Regions from separate parts of the Streptomyces mirabilis genome, predicted to be linked through region 2. Evidence: riboswitches for the same ligand, from Rfam matches in the RefSeq annotation. Region 2 holds a riboswitch; each other region holds the start of a gene.
The links. Region 2 has a riboswitch for cyclic di-AMP ahead of SMIR_RS34885 (C40 family peptidase). Riboswitches for the same ligand answer to the same signal wherever they lie in the genome.
Positions count from the first base shown of each region.

Region 1 (7,858 bases), 4.7 Mb from region 2:
TGGGCGAGGGTCTTCTCGAAGCCGTCGGCGGCCTGGGCGGCGAAGTCCTCCTCGTCGATCAGCTCGTTCTTCAGGTTCGAGATCTTGGCGCTGAAGGACTTGGGCGGGAAGCGCTTGGGATCGAGATCCAGGTCACGGCAGACGAGCGCCATCAGCCGCTTGCTGTCGGCGGCGTCATAGATCGAGAACGAGGAGGTGAAGCCGAGCTTCTTGCTCTCGCGGCGCAGGATCCGCACACACGCGCTGTGGAAGGTCATCACCCACATCGCGTTCGCGCGCGGGCCGACGAGCTGCTCGACACGCTCCTTCATCTCGCCCGCGGCCTTGTTCGTGAAGGTGATCGCGAGGATCTGGCCGGGGTGGACATGACGCTCGCCCAGCAGATGGGCGATGCGGTGGGTGAGCACCCGGGTCTTGCCGGAGCCCGCGCCGGCCACGATGAGCAGCGGGGAGCCGGAGTGCACCACGGCCGCGCGCTGGTTCTCGTTCAACCCGTCCAGCAGGGCCGCCGGGTCCACGGCGGGGCGGGGCGCGCCGTCGCGGTAGTAGGCGTCCCGGCTCGCGGGCACGTCGAAGCGGCCGCCGAACAGGTCGTCCGGAAGCGGCTCCGGCGCCCCGTCCTCGGGCGGCGGCGGGGGCTCTTCCTCGTGGGCCCCGGAAGGCTGGAGGTCCGCCAGAAAGCTGTCATCAAAGAGGCTGCTCATCGCTCTCCGAGTCTAGGCGGCCCCACTGACAACCCGCGGCCACCCTGGAAACCCGACCGGTTTTTCCGCGATCGCGCATGATCTCTTTCCGTGACCGCGCCTGATTCCTTTCCGCCACTCTTTCCGCCGCGGACGCCGTCACCGTTCAGGATCGTTTCATTACGGTCAGCCACAGTCGGTCCCGATCAATGGCCTCCAGGATCAAGGTCACGAAAATGTATCGGGCATATCGCACATCAAACTTCACAGAACACTTATGAGTTGGCTAGCGTGCCGGGCAGGCCGCTCGACCCAACCGGCGAACACCGCCGGGCCGTGCGGCCTCCGCCGAGTCCGGTGCGCCCACGCGGCAGCCGGAGCCGGGGACCCAACCGACCTTGGGGTGAATCGGTCCAACTGTCCGCTGGGACAAGGACCGTAGGGCAAACCTTCCGGAATCACCCGCCCGAACCCGACAGCTAACTCGGTAGGCGGATGACGGAAGGAGTCGCCACCTTGGCGTCGCATCGCAAGTGGAGTCCTACGGGTACACGCATAGCGGGTATACGGACCCCCGCCCTCGCCACGGCGGCCCTCACCTCCGTGGCCCTGCTCTCCCAGACGGCGAACGCCGCGCCCTCGGCCGATCCCAAGCCGAGCGTCGAAGAGGTCGAGAAGAAGGTCGACGACCTCTACCACCAGGCCGAGGCGGCGACCGAGAAGTACAACGCGACGAGGGAGAAGACCGCGCAGCAGCGCAAGCGCGTCGACTCCCTCCTCGACGACGTGGCCCAGCGCACCGAGAAGCTCAACACCGCGCGCGAGGAGCTGGGTTCGTTCGCCGCGGCGCAGTACCGCACCGGTGCCTCCGCCCCCGACACCGCGACCCTCCTGCTGGCCGACAATCCACAGGACTACTTCGACCAGACCCAGCTGATGGACCGGCTGACCAGCCGCCAGAAGGTGGCCGTCGACGACTACATCACCGAGCAGGCCGCCACCACCAAGAAGCGCGCGGAGGCCTCCCAGAGCCTGCAGACGCTCACCACGACGCAAAGTGCGCTGAAGACGTCCAAGGCCGACGTGCAGCGCAAGCTCGCCGAGGCGCGCGACCTGCTCTCGAAGCTGACCGCCGAGGAGAAGGCGCGGCTCGCGGCGATCGAGAAGAAGAAGCAGGAAGCGGCCGACCGCAAGGCGGCGGAACTGGCGCAGCAGCAGGCCGCGGCGGAGAAGAAGGCCCAGGAGGCGGCCGCCCAGCAGCAGACGACCTCCGGGACCACCGGCACCTCGGGCACCTCGGGGAGTTCGGCCACCGACTCCTCGTACACCGCCAAGGCCGACAAGGCCCTCGCCTTCGCCCGCACCCAGATCGGCAAGCCGTACGTCTGGGGCGCGACCGGGCCCGGCTCCTACGACTGCTCCGGCCTCACCCAGGCCGCCTGGAAGGCCGCCGGCGTCGATCTCCCGCGTACCACCTGGGACCAGGTCAACGTGGGCACGACGGTCCCGCTCGCCGATATCAAGCCCGGTGACCTCGTCTTCTTCTACGACGACATCAGCCACGTCGGCCTCTACATCGGCAACGGCATGATGATCCACGCCCCCAAGCCGGGCGCGTACGTCCGCGAGGAGTCGATCTTCTACGGCGGTGAGTCAATCATCCACAGCGTGGTGCGTCCGGCCTAACGCCCCGGCGCCCGGCACGCGCGCGTGGGGCTCATCGGACTCCACGCGCGCGTGGCCCGCCGCCAACCCGCTCGAAGGTCCTTAGCATCGGGCCCATGTCAGCCATCTCCCCGCCCGGCCCCCGGTGGACCGGCCTGCGCACCTGGTGGGCGCAGAGTCCGCCGGGCGCCGGAGCCGCGATCCTGGCCACCGGCATCATCTCGATCGGGCTGGAGCAGACCGGCTACGAGATCCTGTCCCGGATCGTGCTGGCCCTGGCGGCCGTCGGCTGGCTCGGGCTCGCCGCGGCCTTCGTCGTACGGCTGCTGCGGGAACGGGAGCGGTGGCTGGCGGAGGCCGCTGCGCCGGGCGCGCTCACCGCGGTCGCGGCGACCACCGTGCTCGGCACGCGGCTGGTCACGCTGGGGTGGGAGGTGCCGGCCGAGGCCCTGCTCGCCCTGTCGGCGGTGCTCTGGCCCGGGCTGCTCTTCCTGGTCGTACGGCAATGGCGGCCCCGTATGCCCGGAGCGGTGTTCCTCGGCTGTGTGGCCACGCAGGGGCTCGCGGTGCTCGGCGCGACGCTCGCCCCCGCGACGCACACGGACTGGCTCGCGCACACCGCGCTGGTGCTGTTCTGGCTGGGGCTCCTGCTCTACGCGCTGGCGATGTTCTACTTCGACTACCGCGAGGTCGCCACGGGCGCCGGGGACCAGTGGGTCGCGGCCGGCGCGCTCGCCATCTCGGCGCTGGCGGGGTCGAAGCTGATCCTCGCGTACCAGGCGAACATCTACCTGTGGAACAACGACGACAACGGCGTGCTGCGCTGGGTGACCGAGGCGCTGCTCGTGCTCGTCCTCGGCTCGTACTGCGTGCTGGCCGTGGCGGAGGCCCGGTGGCCCCGCCCGCGCTACGACGTGCTGCGCTGGGCGACCGTGTTCCCGCTGGGGATGACGGCGGTGGCGGCGCTGTCGGTCGCGGCCGCCATCGGCGTCGGCTGGCTCAGGGGGCTCGGGCAGGTACTGCTGTGGATCTCGGTCGCGGCGTGGCTGGCGGTGGTGGTCGTAGCGGTCAGGCGTCCTCAGGAGCCGTAGGCGTCGGGCGTCCGCACGAGCCGTAGCCGTCAGATGTCCGGAAGCGCCGTAGCCGTCCGTGGGGGCCTTCGGGGGGCCGTCAGGTCCAGAGCACCGCGATGAAGATGTTCGCGGTCGTGAGCAGCCCTACGAGCCCGAACAGGCCCTTGTCCACCTTCTCGTCGTCCCGCTTCACATAGACGAGCCCGAGGATCACGATCAGCAGGGCGAGCTTCACGCCGATCTTGATGGTGTTGACCGAGTGGTCGTCGGCCTGGTTGAGGCCGACGAGGGCGACGCCCGTGACCAGCATGGTCAGCGCGCCGTACAGCATGGCGGGGACGAACCGGGCGGTGCCCTGGCCCATCGCCTTCATCTGGGTGAGGAAACCGCCGAGGAGCGAGGCGATGCCGATGATGTGCAGGCCGACGAAGAGATGGATGAGTACGTCCATGGAGCCGGAGCCTAATCGGCGGCCCTCACCCCTCTTGTCACCGGCCCACCCCCTGTAGACCACTACCACCCGGGAACCACCGATTGTCCCGGAACCGCCCCATCGGTCATCACACCGCGTGAAGTCGACGGCGCCGGGCCGGGATCACGGTCACATGCGGTCACCCCGCGATCCAGTGGCGCCACTTCCGTACATGACGTTACCGGGACATCACTCTCAGGTTTAGCGTCCTCCACCAGGTGGCCGGCTCCCCACCGCCGCCCGGGCCAGGGGCGGCAGCCGGACACCACCGCCGAGAAAGGTCCGGCGGCGGCCCGCTCCCCCTGTGTGGGGCCGCCGCCGGACGTGTCCCCGCTGACCGCGCTCGTCCCCGGCGGTCGTACGCAAGTCCCGGGAAGGATGTGGGCCCTCGTGGCAGCGCACCGAAAGCCCAGACAGCGCTCGCTCGGTGGAAACACGGCCCGCACAGCCGCGACCATCGCCCTCGCGGGAGCGGCCACGGCGACGGGCTTCGACGGGACGGGGCACGCGGACCCGCAGCTGTCGCCGGCACAGGTGAAGGCCAAGGTGGACAAGTTGTACGAGGAGGCGGAGGTCGCCACCCAGAAGTACGACGGCGCGAAGGACAAGGCAGACAAGGCCGAGCAGCGGCTGAACGCGCTGCGTGACGAGGCGGCGCGCAGGGAGGACCGGCTCAACACGGCTCGGGACGCGCTGGGTTCGATCGCCGCCGCGCAGTACCGCAGCGGAGGCCTGGACCCCGCGCTGCAACTCGCGCTCTCCGACAACCCCGACCAGTACCTGGAAGGGGCCGCGTTCGCCGAGCGGGCCGGCAGCCGACAGGCGGAGGCCGTGGCCCGGGTGCGCAAGCAGCTGCGGGAGATCGAGCAGCTGCGCGGGGCCGCGCATGTCGAGCTGGCCTCACTCAAGTCGCGTCAGGCGGAGCTGAAGCGGGCCAAGAAGACGATCACCGGGAAGCTGAACACGGCGCGGCAACTGCTGTCGCGGCTCACCGACGAGCAGCGCGCGCAGCTCGGGGACCTGGGAGCGGCCGGGGGTACGGGAAGCGCCGGGCAGCGCGCCTCGCGCTCCGCCGCGCGGGACCTCGGCCCGGTGTCGTCGCCCGGCTCCGTCGCGGCGCCCAACTCCCGTGCGGCGGAGGCCGTCGCGTATGCCTACGGGAAGCTCGGCAGCCCCTACGTCTGGGGCGCCACCGGGCCCGACGCCTTCGACTGCTCGGGCCTGGCCCAGGCCGCGTACCGCGCCGCGGGCATCTCGCTGCCGCGCACGACGTACGCGCAGATCAACGCCGGACGCCGGGTCTCGCGGTCCGAACTCCTCCCCGGTGACCTGGTGTTCTTCTACTCGGGAATCAGCCATGTGGGCATCTACGTGGGCAACGGCCAGATGATCCACGCCCCGAACCCGTCGGCGCCCGTGCGGCTGGCGCCGGTCGACGAGATGCCGTTCGCGGGAGCCACCCGAGTGGCGTGAAAGACGCGGGGGCGACCGCGGTGTGGTGCGGACGGAGAAGTGGATCACGGTAGCGTCGGCGCGGACTCTGTTTCCGTCGTCATCGCTCCGTCGTCCCACCGTCGTTCCGTCGACGCTCCGTCGTCCGAGAGGTTCTGATGCCCGGCTCTCTGCTGCCGCCTCCGCCGCCGCCCGCGCACATCAGGACCTGGCCGGACCGGGCCGCGCTGCTGGCCGACCGGGGGCGGGCGCTGGAGGAGCTGCGCCGGCGGAGCCTGGGGGTGCACCGGGTGCTGCTGCTCTGGCTGCTGGCGCTCGCGGCGATCGTCGGCTGGGCGCTGCTGGTGCTGCCGCTGCGACAACTCGAGCAGCGCGACCCCACCGGTTTCGTCCTGGGCCCGCTCTTCGCCCTGCTGGGCCTGGCCGCGCTCGCCCCGACCGTCGTCGCCGTCGCCCTCTCCGTCCGCCGGGACCACCACATACACCGACTGCTCGACGCCTGGTCCGAGCTGGACCGGCACCCCGCGACCGACTCCCGGCTCCGCTCCCCCGGCCTCAGCCTCTTCTGGCTGCTCTCCTCGCTCGGCGTCTGCGCGATCGGTGCCTGGACGTCCTTCACGGCGGCCGCGCGGGCCGAGCCCGGCCACGCCCTGTACAGCGATGTCGTCCAGGGCATGGGCATCGGCCTGATCCTGTGGCTGACCGGCCTCATCGGCATCGTGAAGGCCGTACGCCACTACCGCTGGGCGCTACGGATACTGGGCCCGGCGCCCGACGCGAAACACCGGTAGGCACCGGGCACCTCCGGCGGGCTCAGTGGACGTGGCCCTGAACCCTCACGACGCGATCGGCTAGACCAGCCGACGCGCCGTGGCCCATCGGGTCAGCTCGTGGCGGTTGGACAGCTGGAGCTTCCTGAGGACCGCCGAGACGTGCGACTCGACCGTCTTCACCGAGATGAACAGCTGCTTGGCGATCTCCTTGTAGGCGTAACCGCGGGCGATGAGACGCAGGACCTCGCGCTCGCGCTGGGTGAGACGGTCGAGGTCCTCGTCGACGGGCGGGGCGTCGGTGGAGGCGAACGCGTCCAGGACGAATCCGGCCAGGCGGGGCGAGAAGACCGCGTCGCCGTCCTGGACACGGAAGACGGAGTCCACCAGGTCGGTGCCGGTGATGGTCTTGGTGACGTACCCACGGGCGCCGCCGCGGATCACGCCGATGACGTCCTCCGCGGCGTCCGACACGGAGAGCGCGAGGAATCGGACCGGCTGCCGGGCGTCGGCCATCAACGGGGCGCAGCGGCGCAGCACTTCGACACCGCCGCCGCCCGGCAGATGGACGTCCAGCAGGACGACCTCGGGCCGGGTGGCCGTGATGACCGTGACCGCCTGGTCGACGTCCGCGGCCTCACCGACCACCTCGACGCCGGTCCGCTCGGTCTCTCCGATCTCGGCCTGCACTCCCGTACGGAACATGCGGTGGTCGTCGACGAGCACGACCCGCACACGACGGCCGCCCGCGGCAGCGGTCGCGTTGGCGCCGACGGCGGTCGAACCCGTGGGCGCGCCCACACCGGCGACGGACTCGGCGGCCGGCCCGATGGTCGACTCGGTCGCGGCCTCGGCCCCGGTCCCGGCCGTACCCACGGCGGCATCCTCCGGCCCGTTCGATGCCGGGGCCTGCCCGGTCGGTCCGTTCACGTCGCTCATGACGTCTTCTCCGCCCTTTCCATCTCCAGCTCGACCTCCGTGCCGCCGTCCGGCACCGCGCGCAGTCGCGCCGTGCCGCCGTTGCGCTCCATGCGGCCGATGATCGATTCTCTGACGCCCATGCGGTCGGCGGGTATCCCGTCGAGGTCGAAGCCGGGACCGCGGTCGCGGACGGACACGAAGACCGTCCTGCCCTCGACTTCGGCGTAGACCTGTACGGCGCCGCCCTCGCCACCGTACTTGGCGGCGTTCACCATCGCTTCCCGCGCGGCCTGCATCTGTGCGGTCAGGCCCTCGTCGAGCGGGCAGTCGCCCACGACGACGACCTCGATGGGGACGCCGTGCTTGTCCTCGACCTCGGCCGCGTTGCGGCGGACCGCCTCGGCCAGGGTCGCGGGCTCGTCCGCCTCGTCCTTGCCGGTGCCCTCCGGTTTGTAGAGCCAGGCGCGCAGGTCGCGCTCCTGGGCGCGGGCGAGCCGTCGCACCTCGTTCGCGTTCTCCGCGTTGCGCTGGATCAACGTCAGGGTGTGCAGTACCGAGTCGTGGACGTGGGCGGCGACCTCGGCCCTCTCCTGGGCGCGGATGCGCATCAGGCGCTCCTCGGAGAGGTCCTGGGTCATGCGCACGAGATAGGGGCCGGCGAGGAGTGCTGTGCCGACCAGGACCGCGAGTGCCGCCTGAAGGACCGAACCGAGGTGGGCCGCCGAGCCCTGGAGCACGAATATTCCGGAGACGCCCGCGGTGACGAGCAGGACACCGGCCGCGGAGCGCAGCAGCGTGAGCGTACGACGACGACGGCCGACC
Region 1 is NZ_CP074102.1:3,208,633-3,216,490, forward strand. It holds gene pcrA (DNA helicase PcrA) at 1-704, opposite strand, end outside; cyclic di-AMP (ydaO/yuaA leader) riboswitch at 1,020-1,192, shown strand; gene SMIR_RS14030 (C40 family peptidase) at 1,200-2,369, shown strand; gene SMIR_RS14035 (tellurite resistance/C4-dicarboxylate transporter family protein) at 2,465-3,439, shown strand; gene SMIR_RS14040 (hypothetical protein) at 3,519-3,872, opposite strand; gene SMIR_RS14045 (C40 family peptidase) at 4,284-5,366, shown strand; gene SMIR_RS14050 (hypothetical protein) at 5,504-6,136, shown strand; gene SMIR_RS14055 (LuxR C-terminal-related transcriptional regulator) at 6,197-7,054, opposite strand; gene SMIR_RS14060 (ATP-binding protein) at 7,051-7,858, opposite strand, start outside.
Region 1: another riboswitch for cyclic di-AMP. It lies ahead of SMIR_RS14030 (C40 family peptidase); the one in region 2 lies ahead of SMIR_RS34885 (C40 family peptidase).

Region 2 (7,858 bases):
ACGTCCTCCTGCTCTACACCGACGGCGTCATCGAAGCCCGCTCACCGTCGGGCGCCTTCTACCCGCTCGCCGAGAGGGTCGCCTCCTTTCCCGCCGCCGGCCCCGACGCCCTGCTGCGGCACATCCACGACGACCTCCTCGCGCACGTCGGCGACCACCCCGGCGACGACGCCGCCCTCCTGATCATCGAACGCACCGCCTCCCATCACCCGCATCGACCGCACTTCACCACCCGCCCCGCCGACGGCCACCACCGGCTCCACGCCGGCGGATCGCCGCCCCCGTCGGCGGAACGCTGACCTCACTCCCGGGCCATGTCCGACTCCGCCGCGCTCGCCGCGGAATCGGCGCCGTCGACGAGTTTCCGCAGGTGACCGAGGTCCGCGGAGGAAGTGGGTGCGGGCTGCCGAGTGGTCTGCGTGCCCTGTGCGGTCCCCGTGCCCTGCGTGCTCTGTGCACTCTGCGCGCTCCCGCCGTGGCCGCATCCGGCCAGGAACAGCAGGGCGGCCAGTACCGCCGGCACGGTGTGGCGCGCGCGCATCAGTTCGTACGACCGTTGTCGTGGGCGCCGCACCACTTCTCGACGTCGGCCAGGTCCTTCTGGCGGGTCTCCAGGGTGGGGACCAGGGAACGCCGGAAGGTGAGCCGGTCGTTCAGGTAGGTCTCGATCTGGGTGTGCCCCGCGGACTTGGCGTTCGCCACCCGCTGCTCGAGACGGGCGATGGAGCCACGCTGGGAAGCGTCCGCGCGCAGCCGGGTGAGGATCCGGTCGATCCGCCGGTCGATCTTCGGCGCGCGCTTGCAGAGCGCCGCCGCGCCGTCGCCCGTGGGGGTGCCGGACGGCGCGGGAGTCGCGGCGTCGGCCGTGGCCGCGCCGGCGGCGCCGAACAGCGACCCGGCGGCGACCAACGAGACGACCGAGATCATGGTCTTCCTGGTGCTTGGCATGACGAACTCCTCCGCGTTCACGGGCGACTGCCCTCTCGCCCGGAAAACTAGGAGCCGTCTTTGTGGAATTCTTGTGGCCGGTCGGCGGTCGTGATCATCCAGTTGCGCGGGAGCGGAAGCGTGGCCCCCGCGTCCGCGGAGCCGTCGCTCAGCGGCAGGGTGACCTCGACGCGGGTGCCCGGACCCGTGGGCCGGTCCAGTACCCGGATCCCGCCCCGGTGCAGGGCGATCTGCTGGGCGACCAGGGTCAGTCCGAGGCCGGAGCCGGGGCTGTCCGGTCGGCGGCGGAAACGTTCGAAGACCTCGGTGCGCAGCGCGGGCGGGATACCCGGGCCCCGGTCGTCTACGACGAGGAGCGCGTCGGCGCCGCTCGCGCGCAAGGTCACCTCGACCTGCGGAGGCTGCCCGTCCGTGTGTCCGTGGACCAGGGCGTTGACGAGCAGGTTGTCCACCAGGCTCCGCAGTCCCGCCTCCCAGCCGTGCACACGCAGCCCCGGTGCGCAGTGGCCGGCCACCCGTGCGTGCGGATGGCGTCGCCGCTGTTCCTCCGTGCTCGCTTCGACGAGGTCGGCGAGGTCGACCGGGCCGAAGGCGTCCGCCTCGACGAGGTCTGCGCGGCCGAGGTCGCGCAGCATGACGAGGACCCCGAGGAGGCGTGCGTGTTCGCGGCTCAGGTCGTGCAGCACTTCGTCACGGTCGGGTCCGGCGAGTTCCGGATGCTCGGTGAGGATCTCCAGGTTGGTCTGCATGCTCATCAACGGGGTGCGCAGTTCGTGCGAGGCCGCCGAGGCGAAGGAGCGGGCGGTGGCCAGAGCCTCGGCGGTCCTGGCCGCCTGCTCGTCGTAGCGGGCCAGGACGGTCTGCAGGGTGCGCGCGAGGTCGTCGACCTCGGCGATCCGCGTCGGGGTGTGGTCCAGGCGGGTGGAACTTGAACGGGGGTCGAGGCCGCTCGCCCGGCGTTGCAGATGGCGCAGCGGTGTGCTCGCCCGGGTGGCGACGGCCCAGGCGAGCAGCCCGGACAGCGGTGCGGCGAGCAGGGCGACGGTCACCGCGCGCCGTCGGACCAGGCGTACCTGGGTGTCGGCGGCGGTGTCGGACGCGAACAGCCACAGGGTGCCGCGCACACCCGGGCGCGACCCGGTCACCCGGGTCGACAGGATCCGCCAGCTCCTGCCGTCGGCACGGAGGGTGACCGGGACGGGAGCCCTGACGGGCAGCGCCACGTCGGCCGCCGGTTGCGGGCCGCCCGTGAAGGTCCCCTCGGGGCCGGTCAGCCGTACGCCCACGTCCAGGGCCGAGGTGAAAAGCCGGCGTTCGCGGGCCTGCTCCACCGCCGCCGAGCGGTCGGCGGCGCTCGCGCGCAGCAGCCCCCGGGCGTCCTTGGCTACGGCCACCGCGCGCTCGCGCAGATGCGTGTCCTGCTGGTCGTGCAGATCAGCGGCGACCAGCCGCAGCAGCAGCCAGCCGGTGGCCAGAACCAGTACGGGCACGGTGGCGCCGACGGCCAGGGCGATCCGCGTGGACAGTCTCACGGCCGCTCCCCCGGGTCGTCGTCGCGCAGGACGAAGCCCACGCCTCGTACGGTGTGGATGATCCGGGAGCGCCCCGACGTCTCCAGTTTGCGGCGCAGATAGCTGACGAAGGTGTCCACCGCGTCGGTGCGCACCTCGAAGTCGTAGCCCCATACGCGATCGAGGAGCTGGTCCCGGCTGAGCACGATGCCTGCGTTGCGGGCGAGGAAGTGGAGCAGCTCGAACTCGCGTCGGGTCAGTTCCACCGGCCGCCCGTCGAGGCTCACCCCCCGGGCGGCGGGATCCAGGAGCAGCCCGCCGACCCGTACGGTGCCGCTGTCCCGTGGCGGCCTGCGCCGCAGCAGTGCCTCCAGGCGCAGGACCAGTTCCTGCAGGGCGAAGGGCTTGACGAGGTAGTCGTCCCCGCCCGCCTGCAGCCCGGCGATCCGGTCGGCGGTCTCGTCGAGTGCGGAGAGCATCAGCACGGGTACGTCGTTGTCCTCGTCCCGCAGTGTCCTGCACACCTCGATGCCGCTGAGGTCGGGCATCGAGATGTCCAGCACGATCACGTCCGGCGGTGTCCGCCGGGCCACCGCCAGGGCCGGCCGCCCCCCGTCGGCCAGGTCCACGGTGAATCCGCCGAGCCTCAGTCCGCGCTCCAGCGAGCGGCGGATCGCCGCGTCGTCGTCCACGACCAGAACACGGCCGCGCTGCCCACTCATCACCACTGCCCCTCCCCGCCACACCCCGGCGCACCGCCGGGGCTCGCCGCCGCCCATCGTGCATCAGCCTCGACGGTCCCGGCCCCGAGGGGTCGGCCAAGGGATCGGTGAGAATCGCCCGGGCCGGCCCCGGTTGGCGTGTGCCCTCGCAGAGCGCGGCGGTTGCGCGGGGCCTGACCCGGCGGTTGCATACGACTGTGTCGATGGGTGTGGATGCGAGCGGGCGGGTCGGCCACGGGAAACGGTGGGCGGCCAGGGCCGCGCTGGTCACGGCGGCGCTGGCGGTCCTGCTGCCGCTCGCTTACGGAGGCGTGGACGGCGTACTGCTGCTCCTGGCCGTGCTCCTCGGCGTGGCCGTCACGGCGGCGGCGCTGTGGTGGGCGCTGACCCGGCGCGGCCCGCTCCGCTGGGTGGCGGCCGTGCTGGCGGCCGTCGCGCCCGGCGCCGTGCTCACCCTGTTCGCCGTGGCCGGCCTGCTCTGGGCCGTCCCCGTGTCCCTGGCGCTGTGGACCGTGGCCGTCTGGAGCGGCCGGTACGCCCTGCGGGGCGACCGGACGCGCGCCCCGCGCCCGAAGGAACGCAGGGCACCACCGCCGCGGCGCCCCTTCCTCCTCATGAACCCGCACTCCGGAGGCGGCAAGGTGGCGAGGTTCGGACTGCGGGAGAAGGCGGAGCGGCTCGGCGCGCAGGTCGTGCTCCTCGACCCGGAGAAGCACCAGGACGTCACCGCGCTGGCCCGGGCCGCCGTCGCGGACGGCGCGGATCTGCTGGGCGTCGCCGGCGGTGACGGTACCCAGGCGCTGGTCGCGGCCGTCGCCGCCGAACACGGTCTGCCGTTCCTGGTGGTCTGCGCCGGCACCCGCAATCACTTCGCCATGGACCTCGGCCTCGACCGCGACGACCCGGCGTCCTGCCTGGACGCCCTCACCGACGGCGTCGAACTCCGCGTGGACCTCGGCTTCGCCGGCGGCCACCCGTTCGTCAACAACGCCTCCTTCGGCGCGTACGCGGCGGTCGTGCAGAGTCCCGCGTACCGCGACGACAAGATCGGCACCATCCTGGACCTCCTGCCCGACCTGCTCACCCGCCAGCGCGGGCCGCGACTGACCGCCCGCGCCGGCGACACGACGCTCGACGCCCCGCAGGCCGTGCTGGTGAGCAACAACCCCTACCGGACCAACGATCCGGCCGGTCTCGGCCGCCGCGAACGGCTCGACTCCGGGCTGCTCGGTGTCCTCGGCATCACGGTGGACAGCGCGGCCGAGGCCGCCGCGCTCGTACTGGACCCCGCGCCGGACGGACTCGCGGTCCTGACCACCCGTGAGGTGGTCATCGACGCCGACCGCGCGGAAGTCGAGGCCGGCATCGACGGCGAGGCCCTGGTCCTGCCCGCCCCAGTCCACTGCCGCGTCGAACCCGGCGCCCTGCGCGTCCGCGTCCCCAAGGAACGGCCCGGCGTACCGGAGGTCCAACCCCCTTTGGACTGGCGCCGGTTGCGCACGCTCGCGGCGACCGTGGGGCGCACGGCGGTCGTACGACATCCTGGTCGTGGCCGGGACACGTAGACGAAGGTCACAATTACATATCGGACAGTTCGCGCTCCAATCTTCACACCAGGCACACAAATTGGCTAAGTTGGCGGCAGGCCGCACGACTCCCTCCGGCGAACCTCGCCGGGTCGCGCGACCTCCGCCGAATCCGATGCCCCCGCGGCAACCGGAACCGGGACCCAACCGACCTTGGGGTGAATCGGCCCAACTGCCCTCTCGGGCAGGGGCCGTAGGGCATGCCTTCCGGAATCTTCCGCCCGAACCCGACGGCCGACCCGGTAGGCGGAGTACGGAAGGAGTACGGCTCCCATGGCGCCGGAACGAACCCCGCGCCCTGGAGGCGGCAGCCTCCCTGGCATGCCCGACTCCGCACGCGCGACGGCCGCCCTCAGTGGCGCGGACGGTCCGAGCCGCGAGGAGGTGCAGCAGCGGATCAGCTCCCTCTACGACCAGGCCGAGAACGCCGTCGGGTTCGTCAACGGGACCCGCGCGATGACCACAGGGAGCCGAGGCCGCGTCAACCCGGCGCCGGAAACCGCGCGCAGGCGCCGCGACCCCGCCCTCGACGACATCACCAAGACCTGGTTCGACGCGGCGCGCACGCAGCTGGGTCCGTCCGCGCCGGCCAGGCTGCCGGCCGACCGGATGCCGAACCGCCCGGCCGAGGCGCGGCCCACGGGCCCGGCGAAGCGGCCGGAGGACGGGCTCACCAACCGTGGGCGGGAGTTGACCGCCCGCCCCGTTCTGGAGTTGACCGCAGGCCCCTCCGCCGAGGCGGCCGCCGGGCCCGTGGCCGAGTTGACGGCCAGGGCCGTCGCCGCGCTGCCGGCCGCGCCGGAGCCCGCGCCGCAACCTGCACAGGAGGCCGCCACGGCCCTGCTGCCCGCGCTGCCCGCCGCGCCGGGGCAGTCCGCGTTGAAGACGTCCAAGGAGAAGATCCAGCGGAAACTGGCGCTGGCTCGTGAGTTGGTGTCCAAGCACGCCGCACAGTGGAACCCCGGGCCCGCGGCGATCGAGTCACGTCCGGCCGAGGGCGTCTGGCCCACCCCGGAGGATCAGGCTCGCAACCAGGCAGCGGCGGAGTGGCAGCGACAGCAGTCGACCCCGCTCGGCCCGGACATGTCCCTCGGCACCGGAATGCCGCTCGGCACGAACGTGCCCATGGGTGCGGGGATGCCTCTCGGCACGGACACGTCCATGGGTGCGGGGATGCCTCTCGGCACGGACACGTCCATGGGTATGGGAATGACGCTCGGCCCGGACATGCCCCTCGGCACCGGGATGCCCCTGGCCGCGGGGATACCTCTCGGCACGGACATGTCCATGGGTACGGGGATGCCGCTCGGCGCGGACATGTCCCTCGGCGTGGGGATGCCGCTGGCCGCGGGTGTGCCCGTCGGCACCGGCACGGTAAGCCCCGTCGGCGCCGCGGAGTCGGCGTACGGCGGGAAGGCCGCCAAGGCCCTTGCCTTCGCCCGTACGCAGATCGGCAAGCCGTGTGTCTGGGGCGCGACAGGACCGGACTCGTACGACTCCGCCAGCCTCGTCCAGGCCGCCTGGAGGGCCGCCGGGGTCGCACTCCCGCGCACCGTGCACGGGCAGGCGACCGCCGGTGCGGCGATTCCCCTGACCGACATCCAGTTCGGCGACCTGATCTTCTTCTACGACAACGTCAGCCACGTCGGCTTCTACACCGGGAACGGCATGATGATCCACGCCCCCAGCCCCGGTGCCTCGATACGCGAAGAGTCCATCTTCTTCGCCGGACAGAAGGCGATCCACAGCGCGCTGCGCCCGGCGTGACGGACGGCGCCACATCAACCAAGGCCCCAAAGCACACATAAGGCACCGGAACGGCCGAAGTTTCGCAATAGCGGATGTACGTGATCCGCGCGGACCTCGCCGCCCGGCTCGCCACCCGCGCTGACCATACTGGGTGCGCACGCCGCCTCCCACCGCAAAGTGACTCATGCCCAAGCCCTCCACCGCCCGCGCCACCGCTCCGGAAACCGTCTGGCTGGCCGGCGGGCGCCATGTCGGGCCCGCCCCGCAGGAGATCCTCAGGGAGAACCTGCGGAGGCTGAAGGCCGACGAGACGATCCACGACTTCCTGGAGGCAGAGAACTCCTCGGACTCCGAGGGGCATGTCTTCGAGGCGCGCTGGCAGGTCGACGACGCCGTCACGGTTCGCGCACGGCTCACGACGGACGGGCGCGATCACGCCGCCGAGGGAAGCCGCTGGACGCTGGTGGCCGAGGCGGAACGGCCCTGGGACCTCGCGTGGCCCTCTCCCGCGACCATGTTCTGGCCCGAGGGACACCAGATCCCCTGGGACCACGACATCGTGGCCGGGCTCCGCCTGCGGGACATCAACCCGCTGCCACAGGACGACAAGGCACTGCGCCGCCTGCTCAAGGAGGCCGCGCAGCACAGCTGGAGCATCAACGTCGTCATCCACGAGGCGATGACCACCGACGAACGCGGTCGCCTGCCGCTGGCCCGGCTGCTCCCGCCCGGTCTGCGTCACCGGGTCGTGGAACACCGCGCCGCGCCCGAGCAGTTCCAGACGGTCAACTGGGCGCTGTACGACCTGGGCGTACGGGTACCGCGCGGTGGCGCCGTGATCCTGCCCGGTTCCCCCGCCCGGCCCGGGTACGGCGAGCAGGACTCCACGGTACGAAGTGTGTTCCTCGACGGCTCGGAGCCGACGGAGCTCCTGGAGAAGGTCGTACGGTACGCGGCACTGCCCCGGCCGCTGCCGGAAGCGGCGGAGGACGCCCTCACCAGCCTCCGGGAGGACTGGAAGCTGCTGACGCTGGAGGAGGCACGGGCGCTGGTGGCTGTGTACGCCGAGGCACTCGACGCCATGACGAAGTCGCGCGACCAGTACCGCGAGGCGACCGAACTCGCGCATGCGGCGCTGGCCGACCTCCGAGACCTCCGGACGACGGCGTCCGGTGCACACGAGGCGACCGCCGGCCAGGAGGGGAACCCGCTGCACCAGCTGACACGGACGTTCCAGCGGGTCGCGGGCACCGTACGGGCACGGCGCGCGGCCCGCGACGACGCGCCGGACCGGGACACCGCCAGGGGCACTGACACCGGAACCGGCACCGGCACCCGCACG
Region 2 is NZ_CP074102.1:7,863,074-7,870,931, reverse strand. It holds gene SMIR_RS34915 (PP2C family protein-serine/threonine phosphatase) at 1-299, shown strand, start outside; gene SMIR_RS34910 (hypothetical protein) at 302-541, opposite strand; gene SMIR_RS34905 (hypothetical protein) at 541-948, opposite strand; gene SMIR_RS34900 (sensor histidine kinase) at 996-2,480, opposite strand; gene SMIR_RS34895 (response regulator transcription factor) at 2,477-3,181, opposite strand; gene SMIR_RS34890 (diacylglycerol/lipid kinase family protein) at 3,385-4,746, shown strand; cyclic di-AMP (ydaO/yuaA leader) riboswitch at 4,862-5,032, shown strand; gene SMIR_RS34885 (C40 family peptidase) at 5,089-6,534, shown strand; gene SMIR_RS34880 (hypothetical protein) at 6,701-7,858, shown strand, end outside.

Region 3 (7,858 bases), 190 kb from region 2:
CCAGTCCTGTCCGAGCAGCAGGTCGATCGAGGCGCAGGCCACCGCGGCGGCCAGCGGATTGCCCATGAAGGTCGGGCCGTGAGCCAGGACCGGGACCTCACCGCGTGAGATGCCCTCGGCCACCCGCGCCGTGCAGAGCGTCGCCGCCATCGTCATATAGCCGCCGGTCAGCGCCTTGCCGACGCACATCACGTCCGGCGTGACGCCGGCGTGCCCCGCGGCGAACAGAGCGCCCGTACGGCCGAAGCCGGTCGCGATCTCGTCGAGGACGAGAAGCACGTCGTGCGCGTCGCACGCCTCCCGCAGCACCCGCAGATACGCGGGGGAGTGGAACCGCATCCCGCCCGCGCCCTGTACGACCGGCTCCACGATCACCGCGGCGAGCTCGTCGGCGTGCCGCCCGATCAGCTCGCGCAGATGGTCGGCGTACGACTCCTCGTACTCGACCGGCGGGGCGTCGGCGAACACCTGGCGCTGGAGCACGCCCTGCCACAGCTCGTGCATCCCGCCCTCGGGGTCGCACACCGACATCGGCTGCCAGGTGTCCCCGTGGTAGCCGCCGCGCCAGGTCAGCAGCCGCTGCTTGCCCGGCCGGCCGAGCGAGCGCCAGTGCTGGAGGCACATCTTGACGGCGACCTCGACCGACACCGAGCCGGAGTCGGCGAGGAAGACGTGCTCCAGGCCCTCGGGCGTGATGTCGACCAGGCGCTTCGCCAGCCGTACGGCGGGCTCGTGCGTGAGCCCGCCGAACATGACATGGCTCATGCGCTCCAGCTGGTCGCGCGCCGCGTCGTTGAGGACCGGGTGGTTGTAGCCGTGGATGGCCGACCACCAGGACGACATGCCGTCGACCAGTTCGCCCGAGCCGTCCGCCAGTCGCAGGCGTACCCCGCTCGCCGACTCCACGACGAGCGGCTCCTGGCGGCCGGGCATGGGGCCGTACGGATGCCAGACGTGCCGTCGGTCCAGCTCAAGCAGTTCCCGCACCGGCAGCGTGGACGGCTCGGACAGGTCAGGCATTGGGGGCGAGGTCCGTTCCGGCACCACGGCGGCGTACGGCGACGAGATCCGTACGCGCTTCGGCGGGCTGCTCCTGCTCGGCCTGCACCTGCACGGAACCGCAGACGCCGCCACCCTCGTGCGAGCCGCACCCGGCGTCCGCGTGCGAGCCGCACCCGGCCTCGGCGTGGGCACCGCAGCCTCCGCCCGCCGTCACGCGGTGCTCCGGCAGGGTCACCTCGCCCGCGCCCTCCACCTCGAAGCCGGCGTCCGCGATCATCTCCAGGTCGGCCCTGCCCGCCTGGCCCTCGCTGGTGAGGTAGTCGCCGAGGAAGATCGAGTTGGCCAGGTTCAGGGCGAGCGGCTGCATCGTCCGGAGGTGGACCTCGCGGCCGCCCGCGATGCGGACCTCCACGTCCGGGCAGACGAAACGGACCATGGCCAGGATGCGCAGGCACCGCTGCGGGGTGAGGTTCCACTCCTTGGCGAGCGGGGTGCCCTCGAAGGGGATCAGGAAGTTCACCGGAACGGAGTCAGGGTCGAGCTCGCGCAGCGAGTAGACGACGTCGACGAGGTCCTCGTCCGACTCACCCATGCCCGCGATCAGACCCGAGCAGGCCGACAGACCGGCCGCGTGCGCCTTGTGGACCGTGTCCACCCGGTCGGCGTACGTGTGCGTGGTCGTGATGTCCCCGTACGTCCCCTCGGACGTGTTCAGGTTGTGGTTGTAGGCGTCCGCGCCCGCCTCGCGCAGCCGCTCGGCCTGGCCGTCGGAGAGCAGGCCGAGGCAGGCGCACACCTCGACGTTCTCGTTCTGGTCCTTGATCGCCTTGATGGTGTCGGAGACCCGGTCCACGTCACGGTCCGTCGGACCGCGGCCGCTGGCCACCAGGCAGACCCGCTTGGCGCCCCCGGCAAGCCCGGCCGCCGCGGCCTGCGAGGCCTGGTCGGGCTTGAGCCAGGTGTACTTGAGGATGTCGGCCTTGGAACCGAGGCGCTGCGAGCAGTACGAGCAGTCCTCGGGGCACAGACCGGACTTCAGATTGACCAGATAGTTGAGTTTCACTCGACGGCCGAACCAGTGCCGGCGGACTTTTCCGGCCGCGGCCACCACGTCGAGCACGTCGTCGTCGGACGTGGCCAGCACGGCCAGCGCCTCGTCACGGGTCGGCAGCTCGCGCCGAAGCCCCTTGTCCACCAGCGTGTTCAGCAGGTCCATGAGATCCGATCCTGACGTATGCGAGCCGCTGCGGCCAAGGAGAGTTTGCACAACAGAGACGGTTCGACGTGTGGGTATTGCCACATCATGGGCGCCGCGTCGTCCCGCTAGGGTCTGTGCACTGCCTACAAAACGACCACCTTCATGACCCCCTCACGACCACTCCCAGGGCCCGGAGGCACCAGCATGGCCGGATCGCCGTTCGCGTGGATCGACGAGCAGGCGTACCAGCGTCGCCAGGCCGGACTCGTCCGTACCCTGCGCCCCCGCGCCGCCGACTCACCCCTTCTCGATCTGGCGAGCAACGACTACCTCGGGCTGGCCCGCCACCCCGAGATCACGGAGGCCGCCGCGGCGGCCGCCCGCCGCTGGGGCGCCGGCGCGACCGGCTCGCGGCTCGTCTCCGGCACGACCGAACTTCACGGCGAACTCGAACGCGAGCTTGCCGACTTCTGCGGCTTCGAGTCCGCGCTCGTCCTCTCCTCCGGCTACGCGGCCAACCTCGCCGCCGTGACCACGCTCGCGCCGCACGGCTCGCTGGTCGTCTCGGACGCGGGCAACCACGCCTCCCTCATCGACGGCTGCCGGCTCGCCCGGGGTGCGACCCAGGTCGTGGCGCACGCCGACCCCGAAGCCGTGCGCAAGGCGCTGGGCACGCACGAGGGTCCCGCCGTCGCCGTGTCCGACACGGTCTTCTCGGTGGACGGCGACGCGGCCCCGCTGGCCGCACTCGCCACCGCCTGCCGCGAGCACGGCGCGGCGCTGCTCGTCGACGACGCGCACGGGCTGGGCGTCCTGGGCGACGGCGGCCGGGGCGCCCCGCAGGCCGCGGGGCTCGCGGGTGCCCCGGACGTGGTCGTGACCGCCACGCTCTCCAAGTCGTTCGGCAGCCAGGGCGGCGCCGTCCTGGGTCCCGCCGCGGTCATCGACCACCTGGTCAACGCGGCGCGCACCTTCATCTTCGACACCGGTCTCGCGCCCGCGGCGGCGGGCGCGGCCCTCGCGGCGCTCAGGCTGCTGCGCCGTGAGCCGGAGCGCGCCGCCCGGGCCCGTGAGGTGGCGACGGCGCTGCACACCCGGCTGACCGCCGAGGGCCTGGAAGCCGTACGACCGGACGCCGCCGTGGTCTCCGTGCGCGCGCCGTCCCCCGAACAGGCCCTGCGGTGGGCCGCCGACTGCCGCGAGGCGGGACTCGCCGTCGGCTGCTTCCGCCCCCCGTCCGTGCCGGACGGCATCTCACGGCTGCGGCTGACCGCTCGCGCGGACCTCACCGACGCGCAGATCGAGCACGCCGTCGGCGTGATCAGCTCAGTCCGGCGACAAAGCCCTCCCAACTGGCGGGAGTGAACAGCAGGGCGGGGCCCGCCTTGTTCTTGGAATCGCGCACCGCGACCAGTCCGGCCCAGGGTCCTGGGCCGGGTCGGGCCGTCTCGACGCAGTTGTTCATTCCCGTACTGCGGCTGCTGCGCAGCCATCGCACGTGGCGGAGTGAAGTACTGGAACGTACGTACCGAGGCAGTGCAGTCATGGGGGTGCCTCCTTACGCGCCGTCACCTATCCCGGCGATGTAGTCCAACGAGTCCTCGGGTGAAAGGGCGTGGAACTGAAGGGCGTTGAAGGCCTCGGTGTAGGCCTGAAGGTCTTCTTTCCGTTCGAGATAGAGGCTACTCGTCAAGTGGTCGAGAACAACCACATCCAGATCAGTTGTGTTCGGAAATGAGAAGATAACGAAAGGCCCGGTGACGCCGATATGGGCTCCCGCGGCGAACGGCAGTACCTGAAGCCGCACTTGAGGCAGGGTTGCCGCCTCCCGCAGTCGCTCCAGTTGCCGAGCCATCACCTCCGGGCCGCCGACCTCGCGTTTTAACACGGCCTCGTCCAGGACCGCGGTCAGTTCCAGCGGGGGATTCGAACGCAGGACGTCCTGCCGGGCGAGGCGCACCTCGACGAGTGCGTCGAGCTTGTCGTCCTCCAGGCCGCCGACGGCGACCCGGGTCACCTCCCGCGCGTACTCGGGTGTTTGGAGCAGTCCGGGTACCACCGAGGTCTCCAGCGTGCGCATCCCGCTGGCCTGGGACTCCAGACTGATGAAGTCGCGGTACGCGGGCGGCAGGACCCCGCGGTAGGCGTGCCACCAGTGGTGGCGTCCATTGCCCTCGGAGCCCGCGAGGCCGACCAGGAGCTCCCGTAACTCGGGCTCCGTGACGGCGTAGGCGTCCAACAGGCGCTCCACGTCGGCCGGTTTCACCCCACTGATACCGGTCTCGATGCGGCTCACCTTCGACTGGTGCCAGCCGACGAGACGGGCCGCCTCACCACTGGTGAGGCCCACACCGGCGCGCAGCGCGCGCAGTTCGGCACCGAGCTTGCGGCGGCGCACCGCGGGACCGTGCTGCATGGCCGTACTCCTTACTCCTTCCGGGCCGCCCAAATACGCTCCGCCGTCGCAGAGTTCACCGCATCGAGCGACAGATATATGCATATCTCGGTGGATCGCACCCGTGACCGGCCCCGTGATGGCAGTCTGGCGCGAAGCACCAGTCCGGGACCGTACTCGAACCATCCGCTCCGTGTCGGACTCCGGTCCCGTGGGAAAAGGACGACGTCGCCATGGCAGATCACCAGGAAGCATCCGTCACTCTGCCGAGCGATCCCGCCTCGGTCTCCGCGGCCCGGAATTTCGTCGCCGATGTGCTGGCCGAATGGGGCCTGCCGTGCGACGCGGAAGTCGCGGACACCGTACGCCTGATCGTGTCAGAACTAGCCACCAACGCCGTCCAGCACACTTTCGGCCAGTCGCCCACCTTCACCGTGGACGTCAGGCTCGACCGAGACGAACACCTGCGGATCGGCGTCACCGACAGCCATCCGCGCTTTCCGAAACGTCTGCCTGCCGCCGTCCAGCAGGACAACGGGCGCGGCATGGTGATCATCCGCTGGCTGACCGCCGAGTGCGGCGGCAGACTCGTCGTCCGGCCCACCCGCGAGGGCGGCAAGACGGTTGCCATCGACCTGCCCTGGACGGTGCCGGCCCAGCCGGTGACGGCCGGCGGCCCACAAGAGCCCTGAGGAGCGGCTCAGTTGTCGTGTCTGCGCTGCCCGGCGCGTTCGAAGGCGCCGCGCAGCAGGGCCCGGAAGGCCCGGCCCGCCGTCTGGAAGGTGCCGAGCGGCAGGGTGCCGCCCGCGAGGCCCGCGAGTTCATGCCGGGCCTGCTCCAGTGCGTCGAGGGTCCGGCGCGCCCGGACCACGAGCCGCTCACCCGCGTCCGCCGGCCGTGCGGGCCGTGCCCTGGAGGCGGTCACGGGGAGCGCGCTCACGGTTCTCGGTCCGGTGCTTCTTTCGGAGCCGTTGCCGCGCTGACGACCGTACGTTGCACCACGCGGGGCAGGACGCCCCACAGTGCCACGCAGACGAGCAGGGTGCCCGCGCCCGAGGCGATCCCGGCGGCGCGTCCCAGTGCCACGTCCACGACGAGCAGCACCGATCCCGTCAGCGCCAGCATGAGCACGCCCATCCCGATCGTGGCCAGGACGGAGGAGACCCGCACGATGGTCGGCTTCGCGCCCTGCCGGAACAGCGACCTGTGCAGTGCGGCCGGCGCCGTGAAGAGCGCGGCGGCCACCACGGCCAGCAGGAGCGTGGTGACGTACGTGGCGCGCTGCACCGTGTCGAGGGACGGGAAGCGCGGGGTGAACGCCAGCGTCAGCAGGAACGCGAAGAGGATCTGCACACCGGTCTGCGTGACGCGCAGCTCCTGGAGCAGCTCGCCGAAGTTGCGATCGGCACGCTCGAGGGGCGTCTCGTTCCGTTCCTCGGGGGGAGGTCGTTCAGCCATGATGAACGAGTAACCGGTCCGTCCACTTTTCACGCCCCGGGGGGGGTGGGACCCCGAGGGGGTGCCGGCCGGCGGCACCCCCTCGGGCAGGTCAGCTGACCCGGCCGTACCAGACGCTCTTCGTCCAGATCTTCTGCAGCTTCACGACCTCCCCGGTCTTCGGGGAGTGCCAGATCTTTCCCTTCCCGGCGTAGATGCCGACGTGGTACACGTTCCGGCCCGAGTGGAAGAACACCAGGTCTCCGGCCTTGCGGTGGGACGCGGAGATGTGGTGTGTCTTGTTGTACTGCGCCGCGGCCGTACGAGGCAGCGTCTTGCCCGCCTTCTTGTACGAGTAGAGCGTGAGCCCGGAGCAGTCGAAGCGGCGTGGCCCGGCGGCACCGTACTGGTACGGGGAGCCCTTCTTGGAAGCCGCGACCTGAAGTGCCTTCGTCGCCAAGGTGGCCGCTTCGGCGTCGGATGCGACGCCAGGAACCACAAGGCTGCCGCCCACGGCGGCGAGAGTGAGCGCCGAGGCCGTACCGGCCCGGGTCCACATCGACGGGACACGATTGAGCGCAGTCATGCGCAACCCTTCGTCAGCCGCCTGTGAAGGATGACCTGTCGGATTCGGGCTGGCGAAGTAGCCCGGCCGCTTGCGCGGCTTCACCCCAAGGACCGCCCGGATCTCTCCGGCGACCCGTCTTGCTGGGTCCTCCACTCCTGCCGATGCACTTCTGTCGACCGGTCATCCGGGCAGCGGCAGGACTCGGCGTCCGCCCGGACCGCCCCGCCGCTGTGGCGGGGGCTTGTCGTCGGAAGGGATCTTCACGCATGGCAGTCGGAAAATCCGAGCGGAATCGGCGATTTGTGGGGTTACTCACCACTCACCCGTTCGGGTGGACGACCCTCTGTTCGGGCGATGTTGGGGACACCTACGACGCTCGTACCTGCACCGGAGCGTCTCATTCCGCCTTTCCGCTACGCGCGTTGCGCAACTTTTCGGGTTCCTCGAAGGGACCTGTGACTACTCCATCAGGGGGTACTCCATCTGGTCCGTTTGAACCCCAGGCCGGACGCCTCGTCGACTCGGCGCGCACGGCGGCCCGGGTGTGGATGTGTCAATTGTCGGCGTCGGGCGGCAGAGTGACGCGGGCCGCCCGTCGCTCGCCGTCGAGGACGCGCAGGGCCTGTGCCAGCGTCGGCGCGTGCACCTCGCTCTCGCCGCGCTGGTGCATCAGCGCGAGGGCGTCCCGCAGCTCGCCGGCCTTGGCGACCAACGCCTGGGCGGCGCGCAGCCCGCGGTAGGTGTCTCCGGGCCTGGCCGGGTTGATGCGGCCGAGCAGGTCGACCACGTCGAGGTAACGGTCGATCAACTCGGCCTCGGCTCGCGTCAGCGCGGGCAGCGGGGGCAGTTCGGGCACCATCGGCGGATCACCTCGCGTCGGGTGTGGCGTTCCTCGCACCGGGCGCGGTGCGCGAGGTCTTGCGGCTGGGGATGATCCCGTCCACCAGTCCGTACGCCAACGCGGCCTGTGCGTCCAGGATCTTGTCCCGCTCGATGTCGGCGGCGACCTGTTCAGGACTCTGCCCCGTGTGCCGTACGAGCATGTCCTCCAGCAGCCTCCGAGTGCGCATCAACTCCTCGGCCTGGAGGGCCAGATCGCTCGCCTGTCCCTGTACCGGCTCGGCAAGTGACGGCTGGTGGATCAGCACCCGGGCCCCCGGCAGCGCGAACCGCTTGCCCGGCGCGCCGCCGGCCAGCAGCACGGCGGCGGCCGACGCGGCCTGCCCCAGGCAGGTGGTCTCCACGTCGCAGCTGACGA
Region 3 is NZ_CP074102.1:7,675,351-7,683,208, forward strand. It holds gene bioA (adenosylmethionine--8-amino-7-oxononanoate transaminase) at 1-1,020, opposite strand, end outside; gene bioB (biotin synthase BioB) at 1,013-2,218, opposite strand; gene bioF (8-amino-7-oxononanoate synthase) at 2,405-3,565, shown strand; gene SMIR_RS33995 (DUF397 domain-containing protein) at 3,522-3,746, opposite strand; gene SMIR_RS34000 (helix-turn-helix domain-containing protein) at 3,759-4,616, opposite strand; gene SMIR_RS34005 (ATP-binding protein) at 4,829-5,287, shown strand; gene SMIR_RS44990 (hypothetical protein) at 5,296-5,535, opposite strand; gene SMIR_RS34015 (DUF6328 family protein) at 5,532-6,053, opposite strand; gene SMIR_RS34020 (C40 family peptidase) at 6,145-6,618, opposite strand; cyclic di-AMP (ydaO/yuaA leader) riboswitch at 6,622-6,776, opposite strand; gene SMIR_RS34025 (hypothetical protein) at 7,154-7,459, opposite strand; gene SMIR_RS34030 (ATP-dependent Clp protease proteolytic subunit) at 7,467-7,858, opposite strand, start outside.
Region 3: another riboswitch for cyclic di-AMP. It lies ahead of SMIR_RS34020 (C40 family peptidase); the one in region 2 lies ahead of SMIR_RS34885 (C40 family peptidase).